One region of the Aestuariirhabdus haliotis genome, then DNA from elsewhere that is predicted to be linked to it. Evidence: predicted binding sites of a transcription regulator. Region 1 holds the regulator's gene; each other region holds the start of a gene.
What was found. Region 1 encodes sigma-54, which starts transcription at its own class of promoters, with help from an activator protein. Its sites were predicted from a motif close to TGGCACNNNNNTTGCTNT; they were not measured.
Positions count from the first base shown of each region.

Region 2: the regulator sigma-54 is predicted to act here: its motif matches at 1,046-1,063, upstream of glnL (nitrogen regulation protein NR(II)).
Region 3: the regulator sigma-54 is predicted to act here: its motif matches at 1,295-1,312, upstream of MIB40_RS07090 (pilin).
Region 4: the regulator sigma-54 is predicted to act here: its motif matches at 1,068-1,085, upstream of glnA (glutamate--ammonia ligase).

Region 1 is NZ_JAKSDZ010000008.1:21,320-23,526, reverse strand. Features, by position in the region: gene lptB (LPS export ABC transporter ATP-binding protein) at 1-242, shown strand, start outside; gene MIB40_RS07810 (RNA polymerase factor sigma-54) at 362-1,891, shown strand; gene hpf (ribosome hibernation-promoting factor, HPF/YfiA family) at 2,016-2,207, shown strand, end outside.
Region 2 is NZ_JAKSDZ010000004.1:82,851-85,057, forward strand. Features, by position in the region: gene glnA (glutamate--ammonia ligase) at 1-157, shown strand, start outside; gene MIB40_RS04915 (DUF4124 domain-containing protein) at 270-869, shown strand; gene glnL (nitrogen regulation protein NR(II)) at 1,100-2,164, shown strand; gene ntrC (nitrogen regulation protein NR(I)) at 2,180-2,207, shown strand, end outside.
Region 3 is NZ_JAKSDZ010000007.1:8,124-10,330, reverse strand. Features, by position in the region: gene pilB (type IV-A pilus assembly ATPase PilB) at 1-1,068, opposite strand, end outside; gene MIB40_RS07090 (pilin) at 1,395-1,835, shown strand; gene MIB40_RS07085 (hypothetical protein) at 1,924-2,207, shown strand, end outside.
Region 4 is NZ_JAKSDZ010000004.1:80,403-82,609, forward strand. Features, by position in the region: gene thiI (tRNA uracil 4-sulfurtransferase ThiI) at 1-813, opposite strand, end outside; gene glnA (glutamate--ammonia ligase) at 1,199-2,207, shown strand, end outside.

The sequences.
Region 1 (2,207 bases):
ACGAACCCTTTGCCGGGGTAGATCCTATCTCTGTCAATGACATCAAGGATGTCGTCCGTCATTTACGTGACAAAGGTATCGGGGTTCTGATTACCGACCATAACGTGCGCGAAACCCTCGATATCTGCGAGCTCGCCTACATTGTCAGCGAAGGCAAAATCATTGCAGAGGGCGATGCCCAAGCCATTCTGAGTAACCAAAAGGTGAAAGACGTTTATCTCGGACACCAGTTTCGAATATAGGCATTCGGAGTACTTCGGCTCTATAATAGACGCCATGCAAGATTTTTGCCGGTGCAAGAGGCTACCGGGGTAACCCATGCGAGGAGTAGGCAGTATATGGACCGGACATTGTATTATCTATGAAACCATCCCTAGTCCTGAAAATGGGCCAGCAGCTGACGATGACGCCTCAGCTGCAACAAGCCATAAAACTTCTGCAGCTCTCTACCCTGGATCTTCAACAGGAGATTCAGCAAGCCCTCGAATCTAACCCTATGCTCGAGGCCGAAGACGGCCTGGAAGAACCCAGCTCAAAGCAAGATGAAGCCCGTGACGGTACGGAATTCGATATTAAAGCCGAATCAACCGCTCTCAATGAAGGTGAGCAACGCCAGCAGGAACAACAGAGCAGCGAGAGCGCCAATAACGAGAACGAGGTTCTTTCCGACGACTGGCAGGACAACATCCCCAATGATCTGCCAGTAGATTCTGCCTGGGACGATGTCTATCAATCGAGCTTACCTGCTTCTTCAGCCCCATCGGACAACGATGACTACAATCCAGCGGCGCGTGCCAGCACGGTGGATTCACTGCAATCCCATCTCGAATGGCAGCTTAACCTGACTCCAATGAGCGATACCGATCGTGCCATTGCGATCACTATCATCGACGCTCTTGAAGAGGATGGTTACCTTGGCTGCAGCTGCGAGGAGCTGCTCGACAGCATCGATGCCGATCTGGAGATTGAGCTTGATGAGATCGAAGCCGTACTTCGCCGGATACAGCAGTTCGATCCTGTAGGGGTCGCTTCGCGCTCCCTGAGCGAATGTCTGCTGATCCAGCTGGCCCAACTTCCGAGCGACACTCCCCACCTGAAACCGGCCGCTCTGGTGGTTGAAAAACATATCCACCTTTTGGGCAACCATGACTATGCTCAACTGATGCGCAAAGCACGCCTCAAAGAACCCGAACTCAAAGCGGCAATCGAGCTGATCCAGACCCTGAACCCCAAGCCTGGAGCCAGTATCGAAAGCAGCGAGCCCGAATATGTCATTCCCGATGTAACGGTCAGAAAGGTCAACGAGCGCTGGATTGTTGAACTCAACTCGGATGCCATGCCCCGTGTACGGATTAACTCGGGCTACGCCTCCCTCGTCAAGCGAGCCGATAACAGCGCCGACAACACCTACTTGAAAAACCACCTGCAGGAAGCCCGCTGGTTCCTTAAAAGCCTGCAAAGTCGCAATGAGACCCTGATGAAAGTCGCCACCCAGATTGTCGAACACCAACGCGGCTTTCTGGATTATGGCGAAGAAGCCATGAAACCGTTGGTTCTGCATGATATTGCGGAAGCCGTCAGCATGCATGAATCGACCATATCCCGGGTCACAACGCAAAAATACATGCACACCCCAAGGGGCATCTTTGAGCTGAAGTATTTCTTCTCCAGCCATGTCAGCACGGCCAGTGGTGGGGAATGCTCCTCCACCGCCATTCGTGCGATTATCAAGAAACTGGTTGCCGCCGAGAACCCAAAAAAACCATTGAGCGATAGTAAAATAGCCGGTCTGCTTGCCGAGCAAGGAATTCAGGTAGCCCGCCGCACCATCGCCAAGTATCGAGAATCCCTGTCCATTCCTCCATCAAACGAAAGAAAACGTCTGGTATAGGTTATATTGATTAATAGCAACATAGAAATATCGAGTCTCGGATATGATCGAAACAGAGGCACACAGCTGAGCACGACATGGTGTCGGTTCAGTATCACGAAAAACCCATCTAGGAGAGAGACGCATGCAAATCAACATCAGTGGACATCATGTCGATGTAACAGAAGCTTTGCGTGAGTATGTAGCAACCAAGGTTGACCGTCTGGAAAGACATTTCGACACCATCACCAGCGTCAACGTCACCCTGAGCATAGAAAAAGAAGGGCAAAAAGCAGAGGCCAACCTCCATGTTCGCGGTGCTGACATCCACGCCACT
Region 2 (2,207 bases), on a different contig from region 1:
CCTGGACGCCCTGGATGCCGATCGCGAATTCCTCAAGGCCGGTGGTGTATTCACCGACGATATGATCGACGGCTACCTTGAGCTTAAGAAAGAAGAGTGCGTACGCGTAAGCCAGACCACTCACCCGGTTGAATTTGACCTGTACTACAGCGTCTAAAACCGGTTTAACAGCCTAATTGCTGTTTTGAGAGCCCCGCACTGCGGGGCTTTTTTGTTTTGCATTAGGATTGGCATATACTCAAGCGAGACAGCACTGGAGGCTCATATAGATGGTTACCCGACTCATCGTTCTACTCACTGCCAGCATTTTGGTCAGTACCCAGGCACAGAGTTCATCAATCTACCGAACGGTGGACGCCGATGGCAATGTCACCTTTACTGACAATCCACCCGAGGGACAGGATTCCGAAGCCGTAAAGCTCAAGCCGATGACCACCGTCTCTCCTCCGGCGGTAAAGCCACTCAATGTCGATTCCGAGGAAGAGGAATCAACACCTTTTAGTTACGAGGCTCTGCAAATCCTGTCCCCCGAGCCAGGAGAAACGATTCGCGGCGCCGGTAGCTTTGATGTTATCGCCGCCACAACCCCGGAAATGCGCGAAAGCGACAGTGTCCGATTACTGATCGACGGCCAACCCTTTGACAAGCGGCAGAAAAGCCTTCGTTTTTCCCTTACCAACGTCGATCGGGGCGCTCACACCCTGGAAGTCCAGGTTGTAGATCGTAAAGGTAAAGCCCTTATCAGCAGTCGAGTTGAAGTCTTTGTTCACCGTGCCAGCGTCAACAATAGCGGCGGTGGATCTGGTGGCGGTAGTGGTGGTGGATCTGGCGGTGGAAGCGGTGGTGGATCCGGCGGCGGCTCCACTTAACACCCGAAACTCGACCCGAGACAAGGCAGCCTCAAAGCCGATCGCACCATTATGGTGCGATCGGCTTTTTTAATCCCTATAATAACCAAGCCCGTCAGTTGAACTGCCACATCTTTGCCCCTGTAATACCTAAGGTTTTCACTACTACGGCACATAACAGGGCGCGTGTTTCATTTTGGCTCACCTTTTGCAGTTAGGCTGACAGATCCGTTCCTCGCTCCTGGAGAATCATGCCCGGCTTCCATCAACAGCTTCTTGAAAACCTTTCCACAGCCATCGTCGTGCTGGATGACCATCTGTGCATCTCTTTTATGAATCCGGCCGCCGAGGCAATGATGGAGGCCAGCGATAACCGGCTACATGGCCAGCCTCTATCAGACCTGTTTGTCGAAAACCCTTCTGCCACGGATGCCCTCTTACAGGCGACACGCGATGCCAACCCTTACACCAAGTGGGAAGCCACCCTCTACCTCCACACCGGTGCGCAACTGGAAGTAGACTATGTGGTGACTCCAGTGCAGGCCCCACCCTCTTCCCTGATCGTCGAGTTTCAGCCGCGCGATCGCCTTAAACGAATTAGCCGAGAAGAGGAGATGCTCTCGAAACAGGAAACCACCCGCACCCTGGTGCGTGGTCTGGCCCATGAGATTAAAAATCCGCTGGGCGGCATTCGCGGTGCCGCGCAGCTGTTGTCCAGAGAGTTGCCCAGCCCTGACCAGAAAGACTTCACCAACATCATCATCGAAGAAGCCGACCGCCTGAGCAATTTGGTCGACAAGATGCTGGGGCCCGTCAGGCCACCTGATATTCAGGACCTGAACATTCACGAAGTACTGGAACGTGTTTGCCAGTTACTCGATGCCGAAACTCAGGGTAGCGTCACCATTGAGCGTGATTATGATCCCAGCATTCCTGACATTGGCGCCGATCGAGAACAGTTGATGCAGGTGCTACTCAACATTGCCCGTAATGCCATGCAAGCCATGTTGGCAGCGGATAATAACGGCGAAACCACTAACCGGCTTGTCCTGCGTACACGCACGCAGCGACAGGTTACCATCGGTAGTCAACGCCATCGCCTGGTGGCCCGACTGGATCTGATCGACAATGGCCCCGGTGTGCCGGAACAGATCAAAGACCAGATTTTTTATCCGATGATCAGCGGCCGGGCCGATGGTACCGGCCTCGGGCTCAGCATTGCCCATTCAATTATTACTCGACACCATGGCTTGCTCGAATGCCAATCCGAGCCAGGCAATACCAGCTTTACCATCTATCTTCCCATTTCCTGCTAATCCCCCGGAGCTCACATGAACCAAAGCAACGTATGGATAATTG
Region 3 (2,207 bases), on a different contig from region 1:
GGGGTCCTCTGCGGTGGAGATGTTCCTCTCGGGCGTATTAAGGATATTCAGGCCGGTGTAGAGAGAAACGGTTTTACCACTTCCTGTCGGGCCGGTAACCAAAATCATCCCTTGTGGTTGCATCAAACACTGCATATAGAGGTTTTTCTGATCGTCCTCATAACCTAGGGCGTCGATGCCCATTTGTGCGCTGGTGGGGTCCAGGATTCGAAGTACAACCTTCTCACCCCAAAGGGTGGGTAGGGTATTGACCCTGAAATCGATCGCCTTGGTTTTGGATATCTTCATCTTGATTCGCCCGTCTTGTGGAACCCGCTTCTCGGCGATATCCATGCCAGACATGATTTTTAACCGAGAAGCGATGCGGGGAGATAGTTGAATCGGTGGCCGAGCGACTTCGTGCAAAACTCCGTCGGTTCGAAAGCGAACTCGGTAAGCGCGCTCATAGGGTTCGAAGTGTAGGTCCGATGCCCCCCCTTTAATAGCACTTAACAGCATCTTGTTAACAAATTTGACTACGGGGGCATCGTCGGTATCGGTTTGTGCTTCCTCTTCAGGGCCGTCATCATCTACGGCTGTTATATCGAGTCCATCAAGCTCATCGTCATCAAGGTCGCCGAGTGAATTATCAGTGGAATCGAGGAATCTATCGATAGCAGTAGTGAGCTTGTCTTCCTCTACGAGGATGGAGTCAACAGTAAGCCCGGTATTGAAGCGGATTTCATCAAGGGCTACCAGGTTGGTAGGATCGGCTACAGCAACAAATAAACGGGTTCCCCTTTTAAATAGGGGGAGTGTGTGGTGCTTGCGAATGAGTTTTTCATCAACTAGCCCTTTGGGTAGCATCTCGGGGTCGAATGCGGTTATATCGAACAGCGGAGAGCCAAATTCATCGGAAGCAACTCGGGCTATATCCTTCGCTGTAACCATGTTGGATTGAACAAGATGGGTTACAAAGGGGATTTTTTGCTTCGAAGCTTGTTGGTAGGCGCTATTGGCTAGAGATTCTTCAAGTAAATTGTCGTCAACCAAGCGTTTGGCAAGGCCGGTTAGAATAATGTTTGCCATAATAGAGTGCTTTTTACTGGTTTCCTTTGTAGATCAATGATATAGCCTGTAGGTGTTCAAGTATAGAGTGAAAATCTATACTTCCAATTTAATGAGGGGTTAAGTTGTCTCTATATATGAGGGTGTGACAAAAAATGTCACATTCTGGGCGCCTTGGGGCAACTTTTGATGGTGCATAGCTGGTCGTTAATCGTGCAAGAGCTTAATGTAGCTTGAAAATGGTTGTTGGCATGCGTGTTGCTATACTTTATTTGTCCTTGAAAGTAACGAACTGTTATTGGCGATAAAAAGTAAGTTGGACATTAAACACATTTGGAGTATTTAGTATGAAAACAATGCAAAAAGGTTTTACCTTGATTGAATTGATGATTGTTGTTGCAATTATCGGTATTTTGGCTGCCGTTGCTATTCCTGCCTATCAGGACTACATTGCGCGGGCTCAGGTATCTGAAGGTGTAAGTTTAATGGCTGCAGGTAAGACGCCTCTGGCGGAGTGGTACGCTGATAAAGGCGTTTGGCCAAATGATACAGCTAGTGTTATGGGTAATACTTCTGGTAAGTATGTCGCAAGTGTTGAGATCACTACAGGGGCTGCTCTAACAGGTGACTTGGTCATGGAAGTGACGTTTAGGTCTACAGGTGTTAACGCTGAGATTGCAGACAAGACTGTTGAGATGGGTACTACAGATGGCGGTCGAAATTGGGATTGCGCGAGTGGCGGTACTGATGCCATTGAAGATAAATACCTGCCAGGCGCTTGTAGGTAAGTTGAATGCTTGATTAGTATTTGAAACCGGCTATTCTAGCCGGTTTTTTTTGTCTTATTATATGGCCTGATGGTTGGTGTTAAAGCGCGTGAAGTTATTAATGCGAAGGTATGTTGCTCTTGTCTGCTTGTCTCTGTTGCTTCTGGTAGGTGTAGTTGCTTGCTATTTTCCGTTTGTTGGTGGGGGGTTTTTGTTTGATGATCATGCAAATCTGAATGCCTTAGTGTTTATTGACGGAAGTTGGCAAGGTTACTGGGATGTTATTTTTTCTAATCGCAGTGGACCAACTGGTAGGCCGGTATCAATAGCTAGCTTTGCGTTGCAGGCTGATAGTTGGCCAAGCCGTCCAGATGACTTTCAGTTTGCTAATAT
Region 4 (2,207 bases), on a different contig from region 1:
CAGCATCATGCGCTTGAGCACCACCCCCATCTGGGAGTTATCGACCTCCGTCAGAATCTCTGCCACCACCGCCTCAAAAGGCACCGTAACAAACATAACTCGGTGGGACGCACCAAACTTGTTCCATAGATAGTAGGCGACTTCTTTGACGCCCACCTCATGGGCTTTACCGCCCAGATTGAAAAAGCAGAAATGGGTATTCACCCCTCGCTTGGTCATCAGGAAGCTGGAGACGGTGGAGTCAAAACCGCCGGAGATCAACGACAATACCGGATCCTGAGTGCCCAATGGAAAGCCGCCCAGGCCTTCATGGCGACGACGGACGATTGACAAGGTTTTCTGGCGAATTTCCAGGCGCACCACTACATCCGGGTCTTTTAGTTTGACCCCGGTGGCTTCGGTATGCTGATTCAACCCTCCACCCACATAGCGCTCTGCTTCATGGGAGGTGAACTCGTGATTACCGCTGCGACTGGCACGCACACAAAAGGTTTTCCCCTCGAGGCTGTCCCCAACTTCAGCCAGGGTAAGCTCGAACAGATCATGCAAGGTTTCAAATCGATGCTGGCTGACCTCGAGAATATGGGCAATACCCGGTGTATTGCCCAACCGTTCAACGACCTGCTGGCACAAAGCCGAATCATCGCTGGACGTGACGACTTCGACCCGATCCCAGACACCCTGAACGTCTACTCCAGAGTCAATCGTCTTCAGCAAGGTGCGGATGTTGCGACGCAGCTTCTTCACAAACTGGGTTCTCACCGGCTTACTCTTGATCGTGATCTCGGGGAACAGCTTTACAATAAATTTCATAGAATGGTTCGTCTAGGCGGGAAGAAAAGAGGCGGCACATTATACAAAAAGCGGGTAGACTCGGCACTGCTTCAGTGCGGAATCGCTCTTAATTTAGCAACTCCCCATACTGAAGCAGGTATCGACAATAAACGCACCATAATGGCGCACAAAAAAAGATATCAGCACCCACTTGGTGCAGAAAAAGACGAAGACAGAAGATCAAACGCATCAAAACTGACCTGATACCGCGCCAACCAGCGCTTGAAAAGGTCTGGCATACACTTTGCTTTGTGATGGGTCACGATTTTGGTATCTGCATCGTCACCAACCTGGCAACGGACAGATCAGCTGAATAGGTAGCCTTTAATGGCTGCCACATTTAATGCCCTTTGGAGGAAACGAGATGTCAGAGAACACTCTGAAACTGATTAAAGAAAATGATGTTAAGTGGGTCGACCTGCGTTTTACCGATAGCCGCGGTAAGGAGCAACACGTCTCCATTCCTGCTAGCGAAGTAAGCGACGAGTTCTTCGAAGACGGTCAGATGTTCGACGGCTCTTCAATTGCCGGCTGGAAAGGCATTAACGAATCCGACATGATCCTGATGCCGGACGATAACGCATCCGTTCTGGACCCTTTCACCGATGAAAGCACCCTGATCGTTCGCTGTGACATTGTTGAGCCTTCTACCATGCAAGGCTATGAGCGTGACCCACGCTCCGTCGCAACCCGCGCAGAAGAATACCTGAAGTCTACTGGCATTGGTGATGCGGCATTCTTCGGACCTGAGCCAGAATTCTTCGTCTTTGATGACATCAAGTGGAAGTTCGACATGCAAGGCGCCATGTACGAAATCAACTCCGAAGAAGCAGCCTGGGCTTCCAACGCCAAGTTTGAAGGCGGCAACACGGGTCACCGCCCTAGCGTTAAAGGCGGCTACTTCCCCGTACCTCCGGTTGATTCCATGCACGACTTGCGTGCTGCCATGTGCGGCGCTATGGACTCCATGGGTCTGGAAGTTGAAGTGCACCACCACGAAGTGGGTACTGCAGGCCAGAACGAAATCGGCGTTAAGTTCAACACCATGGTGAAGAAGGCCGACGAAGTCCAGATCCTCAAGTACTGCGTACATAACGTTGCCCACGCCTATGGTAAAACCGCCACCTTTATGCCCAAGCCTCTGGTCGGCGATAACGGTAGCGGCATGCACGTTCACATGTCCATCTCCAAGGACGGTGAAAACACCTTTGCGGGCGACGGCTATGCCGGTCTGTCTGACACCGCCCTGTACTACATCGGTGGTGTGATCAAGCACGCCAAAGCGATCAACGCTTTTGCCAACGCCTCTACTAACTCCTACAAGCGTCTGATCCCAGGCTTTGAAGCTCCTGTTATGCTGGCTTACTCTGCCC